DNA from 3 places in the Micromonospora sp. NBC_01638 genome. Region 1 is predicted to be linked to each of the others. Evidence: riboswitches for the same ligand, from Rfam matches in the RefSeq annotation. Region 1 holds a riboswitch; each other region holds the start of a gene.
What was found. Region 1 has a riboswitch for cyclic di-AMP ahead of OG811_RS03225 (coiled-coil domain-containing protein). Riboswitches for the same ligand answer to the same signal wherever they lie in the genome.
Positions count from the first base shown of each region.

Region 2: it holds a riboswitch for cyclic di-AMP, as region 1 does, so the genes downstream of both, OG811_RS11165 (NlpC/P60 family protein) here and OG811_RS03225 (coiled-coil domain-containing protein) in region 1, are expected to answer to the same signal.
Region 3: it holds a riboswitch for cyclic di-AMP, as region 1 does, so the genes downstream of both, OG811_RS13390 (coiled-coil domain-containing protein) here and OG811_RS03225 (coiled-coil domain-containing protein) in region 1, are expected to answer to the same signal.

Region 1 covers NZ_CP109273.1:719,720-724,989, forward strand. Annotated here, with positions in the region: gene OG811_RS03215 (HelD family protein) at 1-1,714, shown strand, start outside; gene OG811_RS03220 (cation diffusion facilitator family transporter) at 1,823-2,740, shown strand; cyclic di-AMP (ydaO/yuaA leader) riboswitch at 2,853-2,984, shown strand; gene OG811_RS03225 (coiled-coil domain-containing protein) at 2,990-4,057, shown strand; gene OG811_RS03230 (hypothetical protein) at 4,197-4,706, shown strand; gene OG811_RS03235 (SRPBCC family protein) at 4,797-5,264, opposite strand.
Region 2 covers NZ_CP109273.1:2,370,307-2,375,576, forward strand. Annotated here, with positions in the region: gene OG811_RS11160 (N-acetylmuramoyl-L-alanine amidase) at 1-1,391, opposite strand, end outside; cyclic di-AMP (ydaO/yuaA leader) riboswitch at 1,627-1,762, shown strand; gene OG811_RS11165 (NlpC/P60 family protein) at 1,775-2,815, shown strand; gene dcd (dCTP deaminase) at 2,884-3,462, opposite strand; gene OG811_RS11175 (pyridoxamine 5'-phosphate oxidase family protein) at 3,562-4,119, shown strand; tRNA gene OG811_RS11180 (tRNA-Gly) at 4,248-4,321, shown strand; gene OG811_RS11185 (CPBP family intramembrane glutamic endopeptidase) at 4,524-5,270, opposite strand, start outside.
Region 3 covers NZ_CP109273.1:2,820,051-2,825,320, forward strand. Annotated here, with positions in the region: gene OG811_RS13380 (helix-turn-helix transcriptional regulator) at 1-49, opposite strand, end outside; gene OG811_RS13385 (carbonic anhydrase) at 275-1,003, shown strand; gene OG811_RS13390 (coiled-coil domain-containing protein) at 1,059-2,078, opposite strand; cyclic di-AMP (ydaO/yuaA leader) riboswitch at 2,083-2,213, opposite strand; gene OG811_RS13395 (YibE/F family protein) at 2,380-3,654, opposite strand; gene OG811_RS13400 (heavy metal translocating P-type ATPase) at 3,964-5,270, shown strand, end outside.

The DNA of each region.
Region 1 (5,270 bases):
TGGCGAGCGGGTCACCCGGATCGAGGACGAGTTGCTGGACCCGACCGCCGCCCCGGAGGGGATGACGGTCGTCGGTGACGGCGCGTTGCTGGCCACCCTGTCCAAGGCCACCGGCCGGGGCATGCGGGACATCGTGGCGACCATCCAGCGGGAGCAGGACGAGGCGATCCGCTCGCCCGGCTCCGGGGTGACGATCGTCGCGGGTGGCCCGGGCACCGGCAAGACCGCGGTCGCCCTGCACCGGGCCGCGTTCCTGCTCTACTCCGACCGCAGCCGGTACGCGGGCGGCGGCATCCTGGTGGTCGGCCCGTCCTCGGTCTTCGTCGAGTACATCGCCTCGGTGCTGCCGTCGCTCGGCGAGGACGCGGCGACGCTGCATTCGCTGGGCACCCTCTTTCCGGGGATGACCGCCACCCGCACCGACCCACCCGAGGTCGCGGCGGTGAAGGGCTCGCTGCGGATGCGGCAGGTGCTGGAGCGGGCTGCTCGCGACGCGGTGCCGGGGGGCCCGGGTGAGTTGCGACTGCTCTACCGGGGCACGTTGCTGCGGCTGGACCGGGCCGCGCTGGACCGGATCCGGGACCGCGCCCTGCACCGGGGCGCCCGACGCAACGAGGTGCGCCGGGCCGGCTTCGACGGGGTGTTCGCCGCGCTCTGGGCGCAGGCCCGTGCCGTGGGGATCACTCGGCTGCCAGAGCAGCGGGCCTTCGAGGGCGAGATCGCCGAGCGGTCGGAGTTCCGGGAGTTCCTCAAGGCGTGGTGGCCGCGGCTGCACCCCCGGCACGTGCTCGGCTGGTTGGCCCGGCCGGACCGGCTGCGCCGCTATGCCGGTGGGGTCCTCTCCTCTGCGGAGATCCGGCTGCTCACCGCCGCGTACCAGGACCTGGACTCGGCCGGACTGACCATCGCCGACATCGCGCTGCTGGACGAGTTGGACGCGCTGCTCGGTAAGCCGGCGCAGCCGGCCAAGGCCCGGCGCGACCCGTTCCAGCTTGCTGGCGGCGTCCGCGAGTTGAGCACCTTCGGCGACCGGCAGCGGGCCGCCCGCGCGGCGGCCCGGGAGCGCCCGGCGGACTACCGGGACTACGCGCACGTGGTGGTGGACGAGGCGCAGGACGTCTCACCGATGCAGTGGCGGATGGTTGGTCGACGTGGCCGCCTGGCCTCCTGGACCGTGGTGGGCGACCCCGCGCAGACCGCGTGGACCGGCGATCCGGAGGAGCTGACCCGGGCCCGCGACCAGGCGTTGGGCCGGCGCAAGCGGCACGATTTCACGCTCACCACCAACTACCGCAACTCGTCGGAGATCTTCGCGGTGGCGGCGGCGGAGATCCGCCGGATCTACCCTGACCTGCCGCTGCCGAGCGCCGTCCGCTCCACCGGGGTCGATCCGGTCGAGCTGGTGGTGCCCGCGACGGGGTTGGAGACCGCGACCGTGGAGGCGGCCGCCGGTCTGCTGACCGAGGTGGAGGGCACCGTCGGGGTGATCACGCCGGTCCCCCGCCGCGACGAGGTCGCCGGTTGGCTCGACGCGCTCGGCGCATCGAGGTTGCAGGTGGTGACCAGCCTGGAGGCCAAGGGCATGGAGTACGACGGGGTGGTGCTGGTCGCTCCGAGCGAGATCCGGGCGGATCCGGGCGCCGGGGTGCGCACCCTGTACGTGGCGCTCTCCCGGGCCACTCAGCGACTCACCACCATCGACCCGACCGGCTGATCCGCGACAAATGGCCTGGCTGGGGGGTGGTTCGGCCTTACACTTGCACACATAGCGATGTGAACATACATTTGACCGTGTCCCGACTGGCAGCGGAAGGTGAACCTCGTGGGCGCAGGTCATGACCACCACCATGCGTCGGTCGCCAATGCCGCACACCAGCACCGGGGCCGACTCTGGGCGGCTTTCGGGCTGCTCGCCGCCCTGATGGTGGTCGAGGCGGTCGCCGCGCTGCACACCGGCTCACTCGCCCTGCTCTCCGACGCCGGGCACATGTTCACCGACGTGCTCGGCATCGGGATGGCGCTCGCCGCGATCACCGCGACCCGGCGGGCCACCACCGACCCGCAGCGCACCTTCGGGCTCTACCGACTCGAGGTGCTCGCCGCGCTGGCCAACGCCGTCCTGCTCTCCGGCGTCGCGATCTACGTGGTGATCGAGGCGATCCGCCGCTTCGGCGACCCGCACGAGGTCATCGCCGGCCCGATGCTCGCGGTGGCCGTGCTCGGCCTGCTCGCGAACGTCGTCGCCTTCGCCCTGCTCCGCACCGGCGCCCGGGAGAGCATCAACCTCCAGGGCGCCTACCTGGAGGTCCTCGGCGACCTGCTCGGCTCGCTCGGCGTCATCGGCGCGGCGCTGCTCATCACCGTCACCGACTGGTGGTGGGCCGACCCACTTGTCGCGGTCGCCATCGGCGTGTTCATCCTGCCGCGTACCTGGCGGCTGGCACGTGCCGCCGTCCGCATCCTGGTGCAGGCCGCACCGGAGCATCTTCAGGTGACCGCCGTGCACGACCGGTTGGCCGCAGTCCCCGGTGTGGTCGAGGTGCACGACCTGCACGTGTGGACGCTCACCTCGGGCATGGACGTGGCCTCCGCACACCTGACCATGGCGCCCGGCGCGGAGGTCGGCGCGGTGCTCACCGCCGCGCGTACGGCCCTGCACGACGACTTCCGGATCGAGCACGCGACGTTGCAGATCGAGCCCGGCGCCGCCTCCGGAGCCTGCGGCTCGATCGAGTGGTAGCAGTAATTCATCGTCACGACGCACGCACCGTCCGTCACATTGACTGCAGCGGCCCCACCGGCAACGGTAGGCTCGGTCCCGGCCTCCACCAGGCGGCGCCTCCCGGCGCCGGTGGCGGTCGCCGCCTAATCGCTCGAGAGGGCGAACCGGGGAACCATGTTCCTGGGGTGCATCCGCGTCAGCGGTAGGGATCTTCCGTCCCGAACCCGTCAGCTAACCCGGTCGGCGGCTAACGGAAGGACATGCGCAGTGGCACCAACACGACCACCGACCGCCCGACTGGCGGCCCTGATCGTCGCGATGTTCGCCCTCGGCGTCGCGCTCCCGGCCGGCGCCGCCTCGGCCGCTCCCCCGACCGGCCTGCGGGCCGCCGCCGCACCCGACTCGGACGAAGAGGGCGGCACCCCGGCGCTACGCGCCCAACTCGATGCGGCCAGCAAGGGCTACCTGGACGCGAAGCGCGCCCTGGACACCTCCGTGCAGCGGCAGCAGCAGCTCGCCACCCGACTGAAGACCATCGACGTCGAGCTCGCCCAGCGCAACGGCAAGGTGGGCGAGATCGCCGGCGTGGCGTACCGCACCGGCCGGCTCGGCGCGATGTCGGCGCTACTCAACAGCAACACCCCGGAGGGCTTCATGGACCGGGCCGCCGCCTTGGACGCAGTGGCCGCCAACGAGGACCGGGTGCTGCGTGATCTGCTCGCCACGAAGGACCAGTCCAACCGCACCCGGGCCGCCCTGGACGGCGAGATCAACGAACAGCGCAAGCAGGTCGCGGTGATGGCCAAGCGCAAGGAGCAGGCCGAGCGGGCACTGACCGTGGCCACCACACCCAAGCCACAGACCACCGCCGACACCGACTCCAACCGGGGCACCTCCGCCGCCAACGCGACGGCGGCCCCGCGCAACTCCGACGGCTCCTGGCCGTCCGAGTCGTGCAGCATCAACGACCCCACGCCGGCCAGCGGCTGCATCACCCCGCGTACCCTGCACGCGCTCAACCAGGCCAAGGCCGCCGGGTTCACCCGGTACGTCTCCTGCCACCGCCCCAGCGGCTCCGGCGAACACCCGAAGGGCCGGGCCTGCGACTTCGCGGCGCAGAAGGACGGCTTCGGCGGGAACGCCACCGGCGGCGACAAGACGTACGGCAACAACCTGGCCGCGTACTTCATCCGCAACGCCGACCGGCTCGCTGTGCTGTACGTGATCTGGTACCGGCAGATCTGGCTGCCCAGCAGCGGGTGGAAGTCGTACAGCGGGGCGGGCGGCACCCCGTCCACCGACCACACCAACCACGTGCACCTGTCGGTTTACTGACCACTGGTGTGATGCCGGTGAGTCGTCAGGATGACTCACCGGCATTTCGTCAGGGCAAGGCCGGCTACGTCGCGGGGCGTACCCCTGATGTCGCCTGTCGTCGGACGACCCGGCCGGGGTCGGCGGGAAGCATCGCGGTATGCGTCGGATCCCACCCACGGCCCGCAAGGGGCTGCTCACCCTGCACCTGGTCACCTCGCTCGGCTGGCTCGGTGCCGACCTGGTGCTGCTCACCCTCGGCATCGCCGTGCAGCGTGGTGCCGACCCGGCGGTGGTCTACCCGGTCGCGGCACTGGTCGGCACCATGCTGTTCGCGCCGCTGAGCGTGCTGGTCTGGCTGATCGGTGTCGCCAGCGCGCTGCTCACCCCGTGGGGCCTGGTGCGCTACCACTGGGTGCTGGTCAAGCTGGTGCTCACCACGGTGCTGGTCGGGCTGGTGCTGTTCCTGTTCACCCCGAATCTGCGGCACGGCGGTGCGTTGGGGGCCGCGCTGCCCGCTCGGGATCGCGCCGACCTGGTGATCGCACCCGCGGTGTCGACCAGCCTGATGATCATCGCGACGGTGCTGTCCACGTACAAGCCCTGGGGCCGGCGTCCCGCCGCGCGACCCGCCCTCGCGAACCGTGCTCGCGCTGCAACCAGGATGTAGTGGCCTCCTGGCGCCCACAGGCCACTACATCCACGATCGAGCACGATCATGACGTGGGGTGCGGGGTGCGGGAGGTGGGTGCGGGGCGGGTCAGGCAGGGGGCGGGGGGTCGCCGGAGGGGTCGAGGGCCGCGCCGATCCGGGTGGCCAGGGCGAGGTGAGCCGCCCGGGCCTGGCGGAACGCGTACCGGAACAGCGGGGTCGGCGCGGTCAGGGTGATCTCGACGTCGATTCGGACCAGGCCGTCCGGCTCGGGGCGCAGTCGGGTGTGGTTGCGCACCGTGGTGGCCGGCCACTGGCGGGCCACCATGACGATCTCGTCGTCCTCGCTGATCAGAACGTCCGCGTGGTAGGTGGTCCGGAAGCGCAGTGGGCCGGCCACCAACCGGTCGTTGATCGTGTAGCTGGCCTGGGCGCCGGGTCGTGGCGGGAGTCGGCGGACCCGGACGATCAGGGGGTGCAGCTCACCCTGCCGGGTCAGGTCACTGAGCATCGCCGCCGCCTCGGCCGTTGAGCACCGGGCCTGGACGGTGTAGCTGAAGGTATCGCTGCTGAGCACACCGTC
Region 2 (5,270 bases), 1.7 Mb from region 1:
GCAGGGGTGACGCATCCGGTGAACGCCGGCTGGTTGGTGGCGTGGTTCGGGTCGATTCGGACCAACCCGGTGGCCGGGGTGCCGGTGTCCAGTCGCGGCGCGTGCAGCAGGTCGAAGTAGTGCGTCCAGTCCCAGTACGGTCCCGGGTCCCAGTGCATTCCGCGTACGGTCGATGCGACGGTGCCGGGCACGTTGTCGTGGCCGATGATGTGTTGGCGGTCCAGGGGGATGCCCAGCCGCAGCGCGAGGTGTCGGACCAGCTTCGCCGACGTCCGGTACATCGCCTCGGTGTACCAGGTGCCCTGCGCGGCAAAGCCCTCGTGTTCCAGCCCGATCGACTTGGCGTTGACGTACCAGTTTCCGGCGTGCCAGCCGACGTCCTTGGTTTTCACGTGCTGGGCGATGTGCCCGTCCACCGAGCGCAGCGAGTAGTGCCAGCTCACGTAGGTCGGGTCCTGGACGAGTTTCAGGGTGGTCGCCCAGCTTGCCTCGGTGTCATGGATGGCGATGTACTCGATCTTCTGCCGTGCGGGCCGGTCGGAGAGGTCGTGGTTGCCGTAGTCCCCGTCGCCGAACGCCTCGTAGGGCGCGGGGATCCACTCACAGGAGATGGTGCGGGGGCACTCCAGCCCGTCCGGGCGGGCCAGGCGGCGCAGGCCCAGTCGGTCCAGCCAGGAACGCTCCGGCTGTACCGCGCGGGCCGGCAGCGTGATCCGCTGGCCGTCGTCGGTCACCCGGGACTCGCCGGCGCTGATCGTGGTGAAGACCTCGTCGGCGAAGGCCGCTGCGGCATCGGCGCTGTCCGCACCGGCGTAGCGGGCCACCGCGCCGTACCAGGCAGCCGGGTCGGTGCCGGCGCCAACCGGCGCGCCCAGCTCCCGTTGGTACGCGGCGAGCAGTGCCGCCCCGCCCCGGATGTTGACGCTCGCGTCGGTGCGCAGCGCCTCGGGTGCCGCGCCGGTCAGCGCTGCGGCGGTGTCCACGGTCTGCAACGCGGCGGTGGGCGGCGCGGGGTCTTCGGCCTGCCGAGGAGCGGGCGCCAGCGCGGGTCGGGAGTCGTCGCCACGCGGGTCCTCGGCGCCGGTGTCGTGGTGGCCGCGCCCAGGCAGGGCGACCACGTGGCGGGCGTCGGTCAGGTGCATCGGGCCGTAGCCGCCGCTGGTGCTCGGTGTGCCGGCGTTGCTGTCCCAGCGGGACTCCAGGTAGGAGACGCCGAGCAGCACGCCGGTCGGCACGCCGTACTCCGCTGCCGCCGCGGCGTACTGCTGCTGGCGGTCGGCGGTGGGTGCGGCGGCGGCAGCGCCGGCGGGTAGCGGTACCGCGGTCGCTGCGGCGACCACGGCGGCGGTGAGCAGTGCGCGCCGCCGGAGCGACAGGGTTGGATGGTGCATCGAACCCCCTAAATTCCACGGGATGAAGGTGAGGTCACCTTCGCGCCGCCCGGGAGCCTGCGTCAATACCTTTCTATCTGTCGACGCGTCAGGAAAGAAATCTTCGCGTACGGTCCGTCACCCTCCCTGATCGGTACGGAGTGTCACGGCCGCACGGGTTGCGGATCGGTAACAGGCGTCTCTACTCTGGTCATTCGTCGGCCCGATATCAGTTCCGCCCAGCCCGGGCGGTAACGGACCGACACCGCCGAGTCGTTTCCGAGCGAACCGGGGACCCAGGTCCCTCGGGGTGAATCCGCAGCCACTGCGGTAGGGCGCCGACTTCCCGCCCGAACCCGTCAGCTAACCCGGTAGGCGGTCAGGAAGAAGGAGTACGGAACCCGGTGGCACTCCATGCCCCGCGGCCGTCGTCCGAGCGGCCGGCAGCAGCCGGCCCGACGTCGATCGCGCCGCGCTCACGCTGGTCCCGCTTCACCACCGCTCTCGCCGCGCTGGCCGGCGTCGCCGTCGTCCTGACGGGCAGCGCCACGGCGGCCCACGCCGATCCGTCCGTCGCCGAGATCGAGCGCCAGATCGACGCCGACTGGAACAAACTCGAACCGATCATCGAACGGCACAACGCCACCCGGACCGACCTCGCCGCCAAGCGCAAGCAGGCGGACGCGCTGGCCGCCCGGATCGGCCCGCTGGAGCGCCAGGTCGACGCTGCGATGAACAAGGTCAGCGCGCTGGCCGTGCGCGCGTACAAGGGCGAGAACGTCTCGACCGTCAACGCGGTGCTGGGCAGTCGATCGCCCAGCGAGGTGGTTGGCCAGCTCGAGATGCTCGACCGGTTCGCGCACAACCAGCAGCAGGACGTGCGGCAGGTGGCCGACCTCCGCGATGAGCTGGCGAAGCAGAAGGCGCCGCTGGACGAGATGGTGGCCCAGCTGACCCGTACCGAGGCCCAGTTGGCGGCGAAGAAGAAGCAGATCAACGAGGAGATCGACCGGCTGCAGAAGCTGCGCATCAAGGTGTACGGCAACGGTGGCGGCGGTTCGCTGCGCCCGGCGCCCTGCCCCGGCAGCTATCCCGGTGGCGCTGCGGGCACGGCGGTCAAGTTCGCCTGCGCGCAGATCGGCAAGCCCTACGTCTGGGGTGCCGAGGGCCCGAACTCGTACGACTGCTCCGGGCTGATGCTGGCCGCCTGGGCGAAGGCCGGTGTGTCGCTGCCGCACAACGCCGCCGCGCAGAGCCGCGCCACCAAGAACGTCAGCAAGGCCGACCTGCGCCCCGGCGACCTGGTCTTCTACTACAGCGACATCCACCACGTCGGCATGTACGTCGGCGGTGGCTGGGTGGTGCACGCCTCGCAGGCCGGTCAACCGGTCAAGATGAAGAAGGTCGACGACGGCCCGATCCACAGCTACGGCCGCCCAGGCTGATCAGGGGTGACCGAAGGGCCCGTCGCGATTCGTCGCGGCGGGCCCTCGTCGTCTGGCTGTCGTACCGCTCAGCGGGTGGGCCAGGTGCGCCAGTGCTGCCAGGCGCGGCTCGGCGTCGGCCCCCGCTGGCCCTGGTAGCGCGAGCCGTAGACCACCGAGCCGTACGGGTGCTCGGCCGGCGAGGAGAGCCGGAAGATGCAGAGCTGCCCGATCTTCATGCCTGGCCAGAGGGTGATCGGCAGGTTCGCCACGTTCGAGAGCTCCAGCGTCACGTGACCGGAGAAGCCCGGGTCGATGAAGCCGGCGGTGGAGTGCGTGAGCAGCCCGAGCCGACCCAGCGAGCTCTTCCCTTCGAGCCGGCCGGCGAGCTGGTCGCCCAGCGAGATGACCTCCAGTGTCGAGGCGAGCACGAACTCCCCGGGGTGCAGCACGAACGGCTCACCGTCGGGCACCTCGACCACGGAGGTCAGGTCGTCCTGCTGCATGGCCGGGTCGATGTGTGTGTAAAGGTGGTTGTTGAACACCCGGAACAGCCGGTCGAGTCGCACGTCGATGCTGGACGGTTGGACCAGGGTGGGCTCGAACGGCTCCAGGCCCAGCGTGCCGGCCTTGATCTCGGAGACCAGGTCGCGGTCGGAGAGCAGCATCGGACAACCATAGCGGCGGTGCCCAAAGCCGTCGGATTCGGTGCCGGTGACCAGCGCGTCGAGCTCGCTGCTCGTACAGTTGTTCGATAGAATGCTCGCATGGCTTCCTGGTCCGAATTCGCCGCCGACGAGCCCCGACTCGCCGACGGGATCCGCGTTCTCCTCCAGCAGTACGGGCCGGGCTTCGGCTACCTGGCCACGGTCCGCGCCGACGGCGGGCCCCGAGTCCATCCGGTCTCCCCGGTCATCACCGACGAGGGTCTGTTCTGCTTCATCATCGACTCCCCGAAGCGCCGTGACCTCGAACGCGACGGCCGTTACGCGCTGCACTCGTTCCCTCCGGAGGAGAGCGACGACGAGGCGTACGTGGCGGGGCGCGCCCGTCCGGTGACCGATCCGGCGCGGGTCGCCCGGTTGGCGCAGGGCGCCCGGGCAGAGCCGCAGGCCGACTGGCGGCTGTTCGAGTTCACCGTCGACGTGGCGATGCTGACCCGCCGCGAGCAGCCCACCGCGGGCATTCCGGGTCTCGCGCCGGGTCGGCCGGCCGTGCGGGTCTGGCTCGACCCGCACGCCCCGTCGGCGGCGGCCGCGCCGCTCGCCGTACCGCAGGCACGCCCGACCATTCTCAGTCGTGACATCCAGTACACGGCCGCCTGACCACGGCCCAACGACGCCGCTGCCGGCCCCGTCGTGACGGAGCCGGCAGCGGGTGTACGCGGATGAGCTACGCCGGGCGGGGTGCCTGGGTGCACGGGCTCGGCGACTCGGGTACAGTGGTGCCGCCTGCGGGTGTAGTTCAATGGCAGAACATCAGCTTCCCAAGCTGACAGTGCGGGTTCGATTCCCGTCACCCGCTCCACCGTGAGGCCCCAGCTCAGGACAGCTTTCCTGGCTGGGGCCTTATTCGTTGCTATTACTTCTTGCGCTTGCCGTGCCCGCTGCGTGCCCGATCCTGGCTCTTCTTGATCTGCGAACTGAGCGCGTCGGCGATCTGCTCGTCCTGCTCGCGGGCGGTGTGCTGGTAGATTTCCCGCCACCTCGGGCGCAGGGCCCCGGCTGGGTCACGCGCGGCGTGCGGGGGGCGTCAGGAACAGCTCCCGATCGCGCCAGACCACGATGACGGACAGCACCAGCAGCAGGGCGGTCTGGATTACCTTGGTGTCCGGGTGCGTAAGGAAAAGCTCGTTGCCAAAGTTGGCGGCGAGGTGGAAGACGATCGCGACAAGGACACTGCGGCCAGCGCGGTAGTAGAGCCAGTTCATCAGGATGACGAACGGTATCAGCGAAACTGCGAGGTTGAGGCTGTGGATCGCGCCCTCCTCGACGACCTCCGCCTGGTAGTAGCCCTTGATGAAGCCGAGCGGCACGTGCCACAGCACCCAGACGACACCGAACACCAGCGACGCCCACAGGACCTTCATCCGGGACACGAGCGCATCCGTGCCGTAGGTTTTCCAGGCGATCTCCTCCAGGACGGGGGCCAGGAGGAGCGTGATCCACGCCGGCAGCAGGCCCGAGGCGAACGAAAATCCGTTGCGGAACTCGAACTGCGAGAGGTCGTAGCCGAACGGGATGGAGATCGCGGTGGCGACGAGCAGGGCAGCGGGGAGCAGGGCGACGGCCGCCAGCCAGACCCAGGCGCGAGTGCCGCGCGGCGCGACCAGGCGAGTGAGGACGTCGCGGGTGAGCCCGTCCCTGCGGATGAACCAGATCGCCACGACGACCGGGGCGGCGAGACCGGCCAGGCCGAGGCCGGTCATGACGGCGATGGTGGTCTGACTGGGATTGGGCTGGTTCGACAGCCAGGC
Region 3 (5,270 bases), 2.1 Mb from region 1:
ACGTCCAGTTCCGCCCGCCGCCGGTGTCGCCCGTCGCGGTGCTCGTCATCGTGTGACCGCCTCTCCGGATGTCCGTCCTGCCCACGACGGGAGTCTTGTCCGCCCTGCCCTCGGGCCGTTACCCAGGGTCGAACCGAGGTCAACGTATGAAATCTATATCACGTATATCTTGACGTACCTTACGGTGCGTGTGACGGTGGTGACCGAGCCAGCGCCCGCCGCCCGGGCGAAGAGCCCGTTGACCAGGTCAAATGCGTCGAGACGAGGTGCGGGAATGAGCCAGACCGGAACTCCCAGCGGGCAGCCGGGTCCGCAGCGGACCACCGACCGGGCGTACGCGCTCGGCGAACCGGCCCGGGCGTACGCCGAGCTGGCCGCCGGCAACCGGCGCTTCGTGAGCGGTGCCCCACGCCATCCCAATCAGGATGCCGGGCACCGGGCTGCCGTGGCCGACGGGCAGCACCCGTTCGCGGTGATCGTCGGCTGCTCCGACTCCCGCCTGGCTGCCGAGATCATCTTCGACCGCGGGCTGGGTGACCTGTTCGTGGTCCGTACGGCCGGGCACACCGCCGGCCCGGAGGTGCTCGGCAGCGTGGAGTACGCGGTGACCGTGCTCGGCACCCCGCTGGTGGTGGTGCTCGGCCACGACTCGTGCGGCGCGGTGCAGGCGGCCCGGGAGGTCGCCGCGACCGGCACCCCACCTCGTGGGCACCTGCGGGCGGTGGTCGACGCCGTGCTGCCCAGCCTGCGCCGGGCCGGAGCCGAGGGCGTGGACGACATCGACGGCATCGTCGACATCCACATCGCGCAGACCGTCGAGACGCTGCTGAGGCAGTCGCCCGTGCTGGCCGACGAGGTGGCGCAGGGGCGGTGCGCGGTGGTGGGTGTGTCGTACCGACTCGCCGCCGGAGCGGTGCGCCTGGTGGCCGCCGTGCCGGCCGGCTTCGGGACGCTCGACGTGCCTGCCGGATCGACCGATCCGGCCACGCCTTCCGCCGCCTGACGCGTCGAGGGCCGCCCCGCGCGACGCGGAACGGCCCTCGAGAGGATTGTGCGGGTCAGAGCAGCGACATGTGGACGTGGTCGGTGTGGTTCGACGGCCCGCTGTACGAACTCCAGCCGGTCGCCGGGAACCAGATCTGCCGGTTCCAGATCACGTAGTAGATGCCGAGCCGGTCGGCGTTACGGATGAGGAACGCGGCGACGTTGTTGCCGTACGTCCGGGTGTCGTCGTTGTGCCACGGGGCGAAGCCGCTCTTCTGCAGCGACCAGTCGCAGGCGCGGCCCTTCGGGTGCTCCCACGGCCCGCCGGAGCGGTAACAGCCGACGAACCGGTTGAAGCCCGCCCGCTTGACCTCCTTGTACGCGTGCAGCGTCCGGGCGGTGACGCAGCCGGAAGTGGTCGGGTCATTCTCGCTGCACGACTGGGGCTTCCAGTCACCGTCCGCGGTGCGACCCGGGCCGATCTTCGCGACCATCGACGTGGCGTCCACCAGACCGCCGGTGAAGCCCTTCCCGCCGACCAGGGAAAGCGCCTTGTCCGCCTCGCTCTTCCGCTTCGCCATCACGGCGGTCTGCTTCTGCTGCTCGCGGACCTCCGTGTCGAGGGCCAGCTTGGCTTGCTCGGCGCGGGCCTTCACCGTGTTGACCTCGGCGAGCTTCTTCTCGTTGACCATGTTCATCTCGTCGAGCGCCGCGGCGCGCTCGACGAACGAGTCGGGAGCGTCGCTCTCCAGCAGCATCGCGATCGCCCCGATCCGGCCGGTCCGATACGACTGGGCGGCGATCTGCCCGACCTGTGGGGCCAGCGCGTCCAGGTCGGCCTTGGCCCGGTGGACCTCCAGGGCCAGCTCCTGCTGCCGCTTCTTGGATTTGTCCAGCTTGGACTTGGCGGCGGAGTAGTCGCGGTTGGCCTGCTCGATGACGTCGTTGAGCAGCTTGGGCTCGTTGTCCTCCTCGTGCCCGGACGGTGTGGGGGTCGTCGGGGCGGCGTTGGCCGGGAGGGGACCGGCGAGCACAGTCAGTGCGGCGATCACGGCCACCACGGGTGTCAACCAGCGGCGTAGGGGTGCCGTCACAATGTTCCCTTCCGTCGACCGCCGACCGGGTTAGCTGACGGGTTCGGGGCGGAAGTGGCCCCTACCGCTGACGCGGATTCACCCCAGGTACCTGGGTCCCCGGTTCGCCGGTTGGCGATTGGGCGGTGGCACCGCAGGCGCCGCGTCGCGCCTTCATCGGTAACCGGCAGCGAGGTTACCTGAGAGCCGGCCGGGTGAGCTACGCCTGGATGCCGATCAAAAGTGTCATTTCGCCATAGCGTTGAGTGACCAGTGGCGTGGTTCTCAGGGCGGATACCTGATCTGGTCACGCTGAGGAGTGTCACCATGCCGTTTCCGTGCTCCTGTCCGGCTCCGGCCACCGATCGGCGGCGGTGAATAAGGGCGGGGTCCGCGGTTGATCCGGCTCGTCTGCGCGCCCGGCGGCGGTCACCACCGCGGCCAGCCCGGTGGTCAGCGGCACGGCCGCGATCAGACCGAGTGTGGCGACGGCGCTACGGACGATTTCCTGCGCGAGGAACTCGCTGGTGAGGATCTGCCCGATCGGTCGCGAGTCGGCGGTGAGCAGGAGCAGCAGCGGTAGAGACGCGCCCGCGTACGCCAGCACGATGGTGTTGACCGTGGAGGCGATGTGCGCGCGGCCGACCCGGGTGGCCGCACGGTACAGCTGCAACCGGGTCAGCCCGGGGTTCGCGTTCGCCAGCTCGGTGACGGTGGCGGCCTGGGTGACCGTCACGTCGTCGAGCACCCCGAGCGAGCCGATGATGATCCCGGCGAGCAGCAGGCCGTGCAGGTCCACGTCGCCCTGGAACATCGACAGGGTGGTGGCATCCTCGCTGCCGAAGCCGGTGAGGTGGGTTGCGGCCGTGGCGATGGTGGCGAGCACGCCGGTCAGCACCAGGCTGCCGAGGGTGCCGAGGACCGCGACCGAGGTCTGCGCGGTGACCCCGTGCGTCAGATAGAGCACGACGAACATGATGAGGGCCGCGCCGACCACCGCCACCAGCAGGGGTGATCTGCCGGCGCCGATGCCCGGCAGCACGAAGGTGAGCAGGATGGCGAAGCTGGCGGCCAGCCCGGCGAGCGCGGCCAGGCCCCGCCACCGACCGAACGCCACGATCGCCGCGGCGAAGACCACTGCCAGCCACACCATCGGGGTGCCGCGCTGGTGCTCGGCGATGTTCCAGCTGCTGGTGGCGGGATCGGCCGGATCAGTCAGCTCGACCAGGATGACCTCGTCGCCGACGTCGACCCTCGGGGCACCGGGCCCGTCGGGCACCGGTGTCTGCACCTTCTGGCCGGCGGTCGGCCCGTCGTCGACCCGGACGTCGACCGTGCCGCACGGCCCGGCGCCGAACCTCGGCGCGCCCTCGGGGGCCGACGGCACCGGCGGGCACGGCTCGGTGACCACCCGGGTCACCGTGCCGGGATAGCGCGGTACGTCCGCCCCACCGTCGGTCTGCGGTGGGCCGCCGCGCGGCCAGAGCAGCACCGCGGCGAGCACGGTAGCGACGAACAGGGGCACCACGGTCATGACGAGGATCCGTCGCACCCGGGGCGGGGCGGACGGAGCGGGACGGGTGTGGTCGGAACCCAAGGCGAGACTCCCAACGATCCGGTGCGGGGTACGTGTCAGCGGGCCGGTCGGTTCACCGCCACCGCGAATACGGACCGAGCGGCGCGGCGGATCGCTGGCTGACGAGCACTTGATCACTGACGGTCAGTGCCGGGTCCGGCTGGGCGGGGGCTGGGCCACGGGATGGAGGCGCCGGTGCTCGACTGTGCGACGGTTGACGGGGGATCATCGTGGGGAATGCTAACCACCCCGATCCGGGGCTGTAGGTCGTGGCGGAGTGTCGGCGGCTGAACCGCCCATGTGGGGCCCCCGGCGCGGCATGTTGGAGACATGCCCGACCCGTCGCCACCCGAACCGGACCGCCAGCAGCACGCGGCCCCCGCCGCGCACGTGCAGCACGACAAGCACGCCGGGCACGATCCCGCGATGTTTCGTCACCGCTTCTGGGTCTGCCTGGTGCTCACCGTCCCGGTGGTCCTGACCAGCCACCTCGTGTCGGATCAGCTGGGCCTGAGCGGGAAGGTCCCCGGCCGTTCCTGGGTGGGTCCGGTGCTCGGCTCGGTGGTGTTCTGGTGGGGCGGTTGGCCGTTCCTGGTCGGCGCGGTCCGGGAGGTGCGGGACCGGGCACCCGGCATGATGCTGCTCGTCGCGATGGCGATCACCGTCGCCTACACCGCGTCCCTGGCCACCAGCGTCGGCGCCTTTGACCTGGACTTCTGGTGGGAGTTGGCCGCGCTGGTCACCATCATGCTGCTCGGGCACTGGCAGGAGATGAAGGCCATCGGGCAGGCCCGGGGAGCGCTTGCGGCGCTGGCCGCGCTGCTACCGGACGAGGCCGAGCGGGTGGCGGCGGACGGACGGGTCGAGGCGGTGCCGGTGACCGACCTGCGGGTTGGTGACGTGGTGCTGGTCCGCCCAGGGGGTCGGGTGCCGGCGGACGGCCGGATCGTCGACGGCGGCGCCGAACTGGACGAGTCGATGATCACTGGCGAGTCGCGGCCGGTCGCCCGTTCGCCGGGCGACCGGGTGGTGGCCGGCACCGTCGCCACCGACTCGGCGATCCGGGTCCGCGTCGAGGCGCTGGGCGAGCACACCGCGCTCGCCGGCATCCAGCGGATGGTCGCGCAGGCCCAGGCCTCCGGCGGGCGGGCCCAACTGCTGGCCGACCGGTTCGCCGCCGCGCTGTTCTACCTGGCCACCGGCACCGCTGTGTTGACCGTGCTGGTCTGGACCGTCCTCGGCCAGCCGGACGAGGCGGTGGTCCGCGCGGTCACCGTCCTGGTGATCGCCTGCCCGCACGCGTTGGGACTCGCCATTCCCCTGGTCGTGGCCCTCTCCACCGCGCTGGCCGCGCGGTCCGGGATCCTGGTCAAGGACCGGTTGGCGTTGGAGCGGATGCGGACCGTCGGCGCGGTGCTCTTCGACAAGACCGGCACGCTGACCCGGGGCGAGCACGCCCTCACCGACCTGGTGACGGCACCTGGCGCCGAGCGGGACGAGGTGCTGCGGATCGCGGCGGGCGTCGAGTCGGACAGTGAACATCCGTTGGCTCGGGCGATCGTGGCGGCGGCCGGGCCCGCAGGCCCGCTCCCGGCCGCCGGGTTCCGGTCGCTGCCGGGCCGCGGTGTGCAGGCCAC